2 linked regions of the Rhodopseudomonas palustris genome follow. The protein of the gene in region 2 interacts with the protein of the main gene of each other region in a pairwise test. Links are inferred from orthologs where the notes say so. Each region holds a gene or a part of one and is shown on either strand. Other genes may lie near its edges.

Evidence for each region. The genes of interacting proteins can lie anywhere in the genome.
Region 1: the proteins of RPPS3_RS02610 (region 2) and grxD interact in binary tests that used the Escherichia coli proteins (3 or more experiments, as listed by UniProt). The link is inferred for Rhodopseudomonas palustris from one-to-one orthologs.

The regions. Positions count from the first base shown.
Region 1 is NZ_CP019966.1:1,720,814-1,726,057, reverse strand. The notes cover bases 994-3,950. They hold grxD (Grx4 family monothiol glutaredoxin), read right to left. Parts: upstream 2,657-3,950; coding sequence 2,330-2,656; downstream 994-2,329. Other genes in these bases: egtB (ergothioneine biosynthesis protein EgtB), read left to right, coding at 2,937-3,950; RPPS3_RS08015 (O-acetyl-ADP-ribose deacetylase), read right to left, coding at 1,791-2,333; RPPS3_RS08020 (serine hydrolase domain-containing protein), read right to left, coding at 994-1,731. Outside these bases: mdlC (benzoylformate decarboxylase), read left to right, coding at 1-440; more of RPPS3_RS08020, read right to left, coding at 451-993; more of egtB, read left to right, coding at 3,951-4,196; egtD (L-histidine N(alpha)-methyltransferase), read left to right, coding at 4,241-5,209; RPPS3_RS07995 (hypothetical protein), read right to left, coding at 5,235-5,244. UniProt on the Escherichia coli protein: Monothiol glutaredoxin involved in the biogenesis of iron-sulfur clusters.
Region 2 is NZ_CP019966.1:552,074-557,245, reverse strand. What follows is about bases 1-2,885. They hold RPPS3_RS02610 (BolA family protein), read right to left. Parts: upstream 1,636-2,885; coding sequence 1,366-1,635; downstream 1-1,365. Other genes in these bases: RPPS3_RS02600 (DedA family protein), read right to left, coding at 2,466-2,885; RPPS3_RS02605 (J domain-containing protein), read left to right, coding at 1,757-2,401; RPPS3_RS02615 (HlyC/CorC family transporter), read left to right, coding at 1-1,352. Also shown: more of RPPS3_RS02600, read right to left, coding at 2,886-3,083; cobaltochelatase subunit CobS, read left to right, coding at 3,360-4,355; cobaltochelatase subunit CobT, read left to right, coding at 4,495-5,172. UniProt on the Escherichia coli protein: Transcriptional regulator that plays an important role in general stress response. Has many effects on cell morphology, cell growth and cell division. Acts by regulating the transcription of many genes, including dacA (PBP-5), dacC (PBP-6), ampC and mreB.

The DNA of each region.
Region 1 (5,244 bases), 1.2 Mb from region 2 along the record:
CGGGCCAGGACAGTTTCGCCACGATGGCCAGCGGCGGTCTGGGTTGGTCGCTGCCGGCCTCGGTCGGCTTCGCGCTGGCGCATCCCAACCGCCGCACCGTCTGCCTGATCGGCGACGGCTCGGCGATGTACTCGATCCAGGCGCTGTGGACGGCCGCGCAGCGCAAGCTGCCGCTGACCGTGGTGGTGCTGAACAACGGCGGCTACGGCGCAATGCGCTCGTTCAGCCAGGTGATGCAGGTGCGGAACGTGCCCGGGCTGGAGCTGCCCGGGATCGACTTCACCGCTTTGGCGCAATCGCTCGGCTGCGACGCGGTTCGGGTGACGCGCAGCGAGGAGCTGGCGCCGGCGCTGACGCGCGCCCTTGCATGGGACGGCGTCAGCGTGGTCGAGGCGATGCTCGATACGTCAGTGCCGATGCTCTACGCGCGCAACGGCTGACGTCGCATCATCAGTTGTCCAGCGCCTCATAGACCAGCTTCTTCAGCTCGCGCTGGATCGGCTGGCGATGCGACGGGGTCTGCTCCATCAGCACGAAGAACATGTCGAGCTTCGGATCGACCACGAAGTAGCAGCCCGAAGCGCCGTCCCACTTCAATTCGCCGAGCGAACCGGGCGGCGGCGGCTTGGCGTTGCCGGCATCGGTGCGGACACCGAGGCCGTAGCCGTAGCCGAACCCGTCACCCGGGAAATAGAAGTAGTCGCGTTCGACGCCGGAGTTCGGACCGATGTGATCGGTGGTCATGTCCTTGAACACGGCTTCGCTGAGATAACGCTTGCCGTCGAGCTCGCCCTTGTTGTGCAGCATGCGGACGAAGCGGATCACGTCGGACGGCGTCGAGGTCAGGCCGCCGCCACCGGATTCCCATTTCTTGACGATGTCCGGCCGGCTCGGCCGCCCGACCCGGAAGTCGGCATCGTTCGGCATCGGCTGCGCCATCCGCGCCTTCTGTTCCTCGGTGGTCAGATAATAGCGGGTATCCTTCATCCCGAGCGGATCGAACAGCCGCTCCTTCTGGTACTCATAGAACGACTTGCCGGAGGCGACCTCGATCACCCGGCCGAGCACCTCGTAGGAATTGCCGTAGTCCCACAGCGTGCCGGGCTGCTCCTGCAGCGGCAGCTTGGCGATCCGCTCGGCGAATTCGGCATTGCTCGGATCGCCATCGTAGATTTTGGCCGCCGCGATGGCCTTGCGCACCAGGCTGTCGCCATAGAAACCGTAAGTGATGCCCGATGTGTGCAGCAACAGATCGCTGATCAGGATCGGCCGCTTCGGTGCGACGAAATCGAGATACTTCTCGCCGTCCTCGCGCTTCTTCTCGACGCCGACCTTGGTGTCGGCGAATGCCGGGATGTATTTCGACACCGGATCGTCGAGCTTGATCTTGCCGTCCTGGACCAGCGTCATCACCGCGAATGCCGTGAACGGCTTGGTCAGCGACGCCAGCCGGAAGATGGTGTCGTCGGTCATCGGCTCTTTGGTGGCGACGTCGCGAACGCCGAAGTACTTGTGATAGACCGGCTTGCCGTGGCGCTCGATATACACGATCGCGCCGGGAATCTTGCCTTCGGCGATGATCTTGTTGAAGAACTCGTCGATGCGTTCGAGTTTCTTGTCGGAGAACTGCACGCTCGGCGGCAGGTCGAAGGTGGTCTCGGCGATCGCCGGGCTCGCGGCCATTACGGCCAGCGCTCCTGCCATCAACCATCGCGCAGCGCGATGCAGCATTCTCGTATCCTCCTAAGTTCTTTTTCGTAGATGTGATGGTAGCGGCGCGTGGAGCGGTTTCAAGGGGCCGCTTCCGCTAGCGCCGCGCGGTGCAACTCGGCACTCGCGGGCGAGAAGCAACAGAACACCGCTCGGGTCACTGAAGTGGTCGAGCGCAGCGCATCCAGGGTGGTCTTAACCGCAATCGGCGCCGCTCGCTCCAGCGGGAAACCGTAAACGCCGGTCGAGATCGCCGAGAACGCAATCGAGCTCAGCGCATGCTCGTTCGCGAGCTGCAGGGCGCGGGCGTAACAGGAGGCGAGCGCGGCATCTTCGCCATAGCCGCCGCCGTGCCAGATCGGGCCGACGGCGTGGATCACATGGCGCGCAGGCAAACGGTAGCCGCGGGTGATCTTGGCATCGCCGGTGGCGCAGCCGCCGAGCGTTTCACATTCGGCGAGCAGCTCAGGACCGGCCGCACGATGGATTGCGCCATCGACGCCGCCGCCGCCGAGCAACGACGAATTGGCGGCGTTGACGATCGCGTCGACGGCGAGCGTGGTGATGTCGGCGACGACGACCTCACAGGTCGCCGTGCCGATCTGGCGAACGAAGGGGCTCAGGCGGCGGCCTTGATGCCCTTGTCGGTGAACAGCTTCTGCAGTTCGCCGGCCTGGAACATTTCGCGCACGATGTCGCAGCCGCCAACGAATTCGCCCTTCACGTAAAGCTGCGGAATGGTCGGCCAGTTCGAATAGACCTTGATGCCGTCGCGCAGTTCGGCGTTCTCGAGCACGTTGTGGCCCTTATACGGAATGCCGATGTGATCGAGGATCTGCACCACCTGACCGGAGAAGCCACACTGCGGAAACTGCGGCGTGCCCTTCATGAACAGCACGACGTCGTTGGCCTTCACTTCGTTGTCGATGAATTGCTCGATGCTCATGGCGAATCCTTTTGCGGCGCGGCCGGCTGACCACCAGCGGCCGGGTCGAACGGTCATATATGTATCCTGAAACCTCCGGATAGCCCAAGTCAAAACCGATTGAGCCCGGCTGTCGCGTTGACTTCGCTGCCCTTTTTCGGCGGCCCGATGCCGAACCCGAGCGGCGGCGCGACCGTCGGTAAAATCCTCGCCGGTACGCCGCCGGCCTTTCATCCGGGTCGCCAGCGCCTATCTGATCTGGAACTCATTCCCAACAGCAGCGTTTTCCACCAAACCGGAGATGCTCGTGACGATTTTGTCCTCCGCCGCAAGCTCTGCAGCCGAATCTTCCACATCGTCCGTCTCCGCCCGCGATCTGGCCGCTCAGCTGGCCCACGCCTATCGTACCGTGCGCGATGAGACCGAGCGGCGCGCGGCACCGCTGTCGCCGGAAGATCAGGTGGTGCAATCGATGCCGGATGCGAGCCCGGCGAAATGGCATCGGGCCCACACCACTTGGTTCTTCGAGCAGTTCCTGCTCGGCCCGCATTGTCCGGGCTATCAGCTGTTCCACCCCGACTACGCATTCCTGTTCAACTCCTATTACGTCTCGGCCGGGCCCCGGCATACCCGCGCCGCGCGCGGCCTTCTCACCCGTCCCGGCGTCGCCGAGGTCGCGGCGTATCGCTGCCACGTCGACGAGGCGATGCAGAGCTGGTTCGCGACCGCAGACGCTGCCAAGCTCGAAGAGATCGCTCCGCTGATCGAGGTCGGGCTCAATCACGAGCAGCAGCATCAGGAATTGCTGCTCACCGACATCCTCCATGCTTTCGCGCAGAATCCGATCCCGCCGGCCTACGACCCGGCGTGGCGCCTGCCGACAACGGACCATCGTGGTGAGGACTGGGTGACGCTGCCCGAAGGCATCCACCCGATCGGCCACGCCGGCGACAGCTTCCATTTCGACAACGAAAAACCGGTGCACCGCGCGCTGGTGGGACCGGTGCGGCTTGCACGCCGCCTCGTCAGCAATGCCGAGTGGCTGCAGTTCATGGCCGATGGCGGCTATCGCACCGCCACTCTGTGGCTGATGGACGGCTTCGCCTGCGCCGAGCGCGAAGGCTGGGAAGCCCCGGGGCATTGGCGGCAGGTCGACGGCGAATGGAAGATCATGACGCTCGGCGGCCTGCAGAGCATCGATCCCGCCGCCCCGGTCTGCCACATCAGCTACTACGAGGCCGACGCTTTCGCGCGCTGGGCCGGCAAGCACCTGCCGACCGAAATGGAATGGGAAGTCGCGGCGCGCGCCGGTCAGCTTCCCGACGCCTTCGGCACCGTCTGGCAATGGTCCCGCAGCGCCTACGCGCCCTACCCGGGCTACAAGGCGATTGAAGGCGCGCTCGGCGAATACAACGGCAAGTTCATGGTCAATCAGCTGGTGCTGCGCGGCTCGTCCTGCGCGACGCCGGAGGGCCACAGCCGCGTCACCTATCGCAATTTCTTCTATCCGCATCACCGCTGGCAGTTCACAGGCCTGCGGCTCGCCGACTACGGCGCCTGATTTGAAAATCTAAATGCGCCAAGCGCGCAGCCGGAGGATCGCCTATGAACGTGCACGTCGCTGTGCAGACGCAAGCGCATCGGCTCGATTCCAATACGGCTGCGTTTGCGCGCGACGTGCTGGATGGGCTGACGAGACCGCAGAAAGAGCTGTCGCCGAAATACTTTTACGACGACGCCGGCTCCGAGCTGTTCGTCGAGATCACCCGCCTGCCGGAATACTATCCGACCCGCACCGAGCTCGGCATTTTGCGGGACCGCGCCGCCGAGATCGCAGCCTTTATTCAACCGGACGCGGCGATCGTCGAATTCGGCGCCGGGGCCACCACCAAGATCCGCCTGCTGCTCGCCGCCCACCAGGTCGCAGCCTATGTGCCGGTCGACATCTCCGGCGATTTCATCATCACCCAGGCCGAAGCGTTGCAGCGGGACTTCCCGCAGCTCGCGGTGCATCCGCTCGCCGCCGACTTCACCAAGCCGTTCGCGCTGCCGCCTGCAGTCCGCGACCTGCCGAAGGTTGGGTTCTTCCCCGGCTCGACGATCGGCAACTTCGAGCCGCAAGAGGCGCGGCGATTCCTGGAGAGCGCCCGCGACATACTCGGCCGCGGCGCCCGGATGATCATCGGTGTGGATCTGGAGAAAGACGAGCGCGTCCTGGTGCCGGCCTATGACGATGCCGCCGGCGTCACCGCCAGGTTCAATCTCAACCTGCTGATCCGCATCAACCGCGAACTCGGCGCCGATTTCGATCTGCCCGCCTTCGCGCACCGCGCGATCTACAACCGCGATCAGCACCGCATCGAGATGCACCTGGTCAGCCTGCGCGACCAGACCGTGCATCTGTTCGGCGAACGCATCAGCTTCCGCGACGGCGAGACCATTCACACCGAGAACAGCTACAAATACAGCCTGGAGCGGTTTCGCGCGCTGGCGCAGCAGGCCGGCTGGACTCCGGCGCGGTGCTGGACCGATCCGGACGCGATGTTCTCGGTGCATGCGATCGAAGCGAACTGATAGCCACGTCTCGTCGGTCGCCTGACTAAACCGCA
Region 2 (5,172 bases):
CTCTGAGCAACGTTCTGATCGCGGTCCTGCTGCTGATCGCCAACGCCTTCTACGTCGCGGCGGAGTTCGCGCTGGTGCGCAGCCGCGGCTTCCGCATCAAGGCGATGGTCGAGAAGCAGCGGTTCGGCGCCGAACTGGTGCAGCACATCCTCGGCAACGTCGAAGCGTATCTGGCCTGCTGCCAGCTCGGCATTACCATGGCGTCGCTCGGGCTCGGCTGGGTCGGCGAACCGACCGTATCGGCGCTGCTCGCTCCGGTGCTGCAGCCGATGGGCCTGTCGGAATCGGCGCAGCACTTCATCGCGTTTCTCGGCGGCTTCCTGTTCTTCTCGTCGCTGCACATCGTGATCGGCGAGCAGGTGCCGAAAACGCTGGCGATCCGTCAGCCGGAGCCGGTGTCGCAGTGGATCGCCTATCCGCTGCACATCTCGTTCATCCTGCTTTATCCGCTGAACTGGCTGCTGAACCAGGCCTCGCGCGGCGTGTTGAAGCTGCTCGGCGTCGAAGAGAACTCCGAGCACGAGATCCTGACCGACGTGGAGATCGAGGGGCTGGTCGGCGAATCCGCTGAGCACGGCAAGATCGAAAGCGGTGAGGCTGAGTACATCCAGAACGTGTTCCGGTTCGGCGAACTGGTGGTGTCGGACGTGATGGTGCACCGGACTGCGATGGTCACCGTCAACGCCGATCAACCCAGCGAACAACTGGTGAAAGAGGTTCTGGCGACCGAATACACCCGCGTGCCGCTGTGGCGCGACAAGCCGGAGAACATCGTCGGCGTGCTGCACGCCAAGGATTTGCTGCGCGCGCTACGCGCCGCTGACGGCGACGCGTCCAAGATCGATATCGGCAAGATCGCGCTGCAACCCTGGTTCGTGCCGGAGATGCGTCCGGTCTCCGAACAGCTCAAGGCGTTCCGCACCCGCAAGACTCACTTCGCGCTGGTCGTCGACGAATACGGCGAAGTCGAAGGCATGGTGACGCTGGAGGACATCCTCGAGGAAATCGTCGGCGATATTTCCGACGAACACGACGTCGTGGTCGCCGGCGTCCGCACCCAGCCGGACGGCTCGGTGGTGGTCGACGGCTCGGTGCCAATCCGCGATCTCAATCGCGCGATGGACTGGAACCTGCCGGACGAGGAAGCCACTACGGTGGCGGGCTTGGTGATTCACGAGGCGCGGTCGATTCCGGACCGCGGTCAGAATTTCACCTTCCACGGCTTCCGCTTCCGCGTTCTGCGCCGCGAGCGTAACCGCATCACGGCGCTGCGGATCTCGCCCGTGCCGCGCGACGGCGAAGCCGATCTGATCGAAAAGAAGAGCCGGAAGACACGAGCCGGATCAGCCTAAGCGATTTGTTCGCTCAGGCTTCGCCAGGCGCTTTGGCCTTGATGGCGAGCGCGTGCACGCCGCCTTTCAGTTCCGGTGCCAGCAGGTCGTTGACCATGCGGTGACGATCGACCCGGCTCTTGCCCGCGAAGGCCGCCGATACGATATTCACCCGGAAGTGAGTCTCGCTGCGACCGGCGTGACCCGCATGACCTTCATGTAGGTTGGATTCGTCGATGACGTCGAGGCTTTCGGGCGTGAAAGCTTCGCGCAACTTCTGCGTGATAGTGTCCTGCGTGCCCATGCCGTGATGCCCCACCCGTTCGGCCGTTATTCCGTCAAATCCGTCTGCGACGCATCAACCCGGGGGCTGCTCGGAATGTCAAGACTTGAAGCCCGGAGCGTTGCGTAGTCAAAGTCCGCCCATGCCAATCGACTCGTCCAAATTCTTCGACAAGATCCGCGTCAAGCCGCGGGCCGCGGAAGTGGCGCGTGAAGCCGCGCGCGAACAGGTGCGGATGTGCGACGCGCCCGGCTGCACCAGCCGCGCGGCGCATCGTGCGCCGAAGGGCCGCGGCTACGAGAAGGATTACTGGCACTTCTGTCTCAACCACGTCCGCGAATTCAACCAGGGTTATAACTTCTTTGAAGGGATGAATCCGGATGACGTCGCCCGCTATCAGAAGGACGCGCTGACCGGTCATCGTCCGACCTGGAAGATGGGGCAGAATGGCGCCAAGAGCCGCGCCCGCAGTCCCGAGGATCTCGAAGGCGCCGCCGATCCGTTCAATGTTTTCAACGAATTCACCGGCAGCCGCCGCCGGGGTCGTGGGCCCGATCCGGCCGACGAGGCGCGCGCCGAGCCGCGCAAGGTGTTCAACGCCGAGCGCAAGGCGCTGCAGGTGATGGGCCTCGACAGCGACGCGACGCTCGAAGTGGTCAAGGCCAAGTACAAGGCGCTGGTAAAGCAACATCACCCCGACGCCAATGGCGGCGACCGCTCGACCGAAGACCGCCTGATCGAGATCATCAAGGCTTACAACTATCTAAAGACGGTGGTGCGGAGCTGAACGCTCTCGGCGGCACCTGCCCGTCCCTGGCGCATAACGCTTGCGTCGTTGAGCTTGATTGAAGCTAAGCCGGCGTGCCCTTCCAGCGCCGATACGCCCATAGCCCCAGCAACAGCGTTCCGGCAACGCCGGCGAGCACCGGCAGCCAGTGGTGCAGCGTCGTGTGGCTGCGCTCGAGCGCGGTGGCGGCGATCACGCCCGGCAGCACATGCGCCGGGGCCCACAGCAGGATCGCCGGCACATCGACGGCAAAGAACCGCTGCGGCGTCATCTGCAGTGCGCCGGCGGTGACCGGGACGAAGGCGCGGATCGGCGGCACGAACCGGCCGAACAGCACAGCCCAGGTGCCGTAACGCACGAAGAACGCTTCGGCCTTCGCCACCACGTCCGGATAGGTCGACAGCGGCCACGCGCTCAAAATACGGCGCTGCCCACGATGGCCGGTCCAATACGCCGCGCCGTCGCCGATCAGCGCGCCGGCGATAGCCGAGGCGAGAACCCCAATAAGGCTGAGTTCGCCGCCGGGAATCAGCGCGCTCAGCGCCAGGATCACGGTCGAGCCCGGCACCAGCGATCCCACCACCGGCACGGCTTCGAGCAGCGCCGCCAGAAATAGCGTCAGATAGGCGAGGCCGGGATGCGACGCGGCAAAATGGACCAGCGAGTCGAGCAGTGAACTCAAGGCGGTGGGGCTCCAACGAGACGGACAGGGAGTTGCGACAGCTTACGACCCCTGCCCTGCCGAAAAGTTGCACGCCGATTCGGCATCGCCCACCGAATCCGCAACACAGCCTTCACAAAACCGCGTCACGCTCCTATCTCAATGAAACATCGACGGAACTTTGATCGCGCGGCGGGCTTCTGCGGATCGCGGCTCTCTGCTAGGTTCAATTCCGCACTCAACCGCATCCACCAACGAAGATCGGGTTTCGGGCGCGTCCGGGACCACGGAGGATTGATGACCGCCGCTACGACCACCGCTCCGGAGATCACTGGCTTACCCGACATGAAGGTGTCGGTCCGGCAGGTCTTCGGCATCGACAGCGACCTTGAAGTTCCGGCCTATTCCGAGGTCGACCCCCACGTACCGGATGTTGATCCGGATTACCGTTTCGATCGCGCCACCACCCTCGCGATTCTGGCAGGCTTCGCCAAGAACCGACGCGTGATGGTCACCGGCTTCCACGGCACTGGCAAGTCGACCCACATCGAGCAGGTCGCGGCGCGTCTCAATTGGCCGTGCGTGCGCGTCAACCTCGACAGCCACATCAGCCGTATCGATCTGGTCGGCAAGGACGCGATCGTGGTCCGCGACGGCAAGCAGGTCACCGAATTCCGCGACGGCATCCTGCCCTGGGCGCTGCAGCACAACGTCGCGCTGGTGTTCGACGAATACGATGCCGGCCGTCCCGACGTGATGTTCGTGATACAGCGCGTGCTGGAAATTTCCGGCCGGTTGACCCTGCTCGACCAGAACAAGGTCATCAAGCCGCACCCGGCCTTCCGGCTGTTCGCCACCGCCAACACTATCGGCCTCGGCGACACCTCGGGCCTGTATCACGGCACGCAGCAGATCAACCAGGGCCAGATGGACCGCTGGTCGATCGTGACCACGCTGAACTATCTGCCGCACGACGAGGAAGTCGAGATCATCCTCGCCAAGGCCAAGCACTATCGCAACGCCGAAGGGCGCGACATCGTCAACAAGATGGTCCGGCTCGCCGATCTGACGCGTAACGCCTTCGCCAACGGCGATCTGTCGACGGTGATGAGCCCGCGCACGGTGATCACCTGGTCGGAGAACGCCGAAATCTTCGGCGATATCGGCTTCGCGTTCCGCGTCACGTTCCTCAACAAGTGTGACGAGCTGGAGCGGCCGCTGGTGGCGGAATTCTATCAGCGCTGCTTCAACGCCGAGCTGCCTGAGAGCTCGGTCAACATCGCGATGAGCTGACGATCGTTTCGCCTCTCCCCGCGCGCGGGGAGAGGTCGGCAACCGAAGCGAGCCGGGTGAGGGGCCTCTTCGCGCGACCGACGCATAACCCCCTCACCGCGACCCTCTCCTGGCAAACGGGAAAAGGGAGAAGGCGGCGATGAGCACCACGACCAACAGCAAACTCCGCACCGGATCGAAGGAAGCGCCGACCGAGCCGTTCAAGCGCGCCGTCACCTCGTGCCTGCGTGCGATCGCCAAGGCTCCGGAGCTGGAGGTTACTTTCGCGGCCGAGCGCCCCGGACTCGCACCGGGCAAGGCGCGGCTTCCCGAGCCGGCGCGCAAGATGAGCAAGCGCGACGCCGCAATCGTGCGCGGCCACGCCGACTCGATCGCGCTGAAGCTCGCCTGTCACGACCCGAAGGTGCATCGCAAGCTGATGCCGGGCAATCCGCAGGCCCGCGGTGTGTTCGAAGCGGTCGAGCAGGCGCGCGTCGAAGCGCTCGGCGCACGGCGGATGGCGGGCGTCGCCAAGAACCTCACCGCGATGCTCGACGATCATTTCCATCGCGGCAAATTCGACGAGATCACCGACCGTGCCGATGCGCCGCTGTCGGATGCGCTGGCGATGCTGGTGCGCGAGCGGCTGACCGGGCTGGCGCCGCCCACCGCGGCCAAGAAGCTGGTCGACCTGTGGCGGCCGGTGCTGGAAGACAAGCTTGGGGCGCGGCTCGATCAGCTCGAAAACTTCGCCGACAACCAGGCGAAGTTCGGTGACGTGATCCACGACATGCTCGACGCGCTCGAGCTCGGCGATGATCGCGACACCGAGACCGAC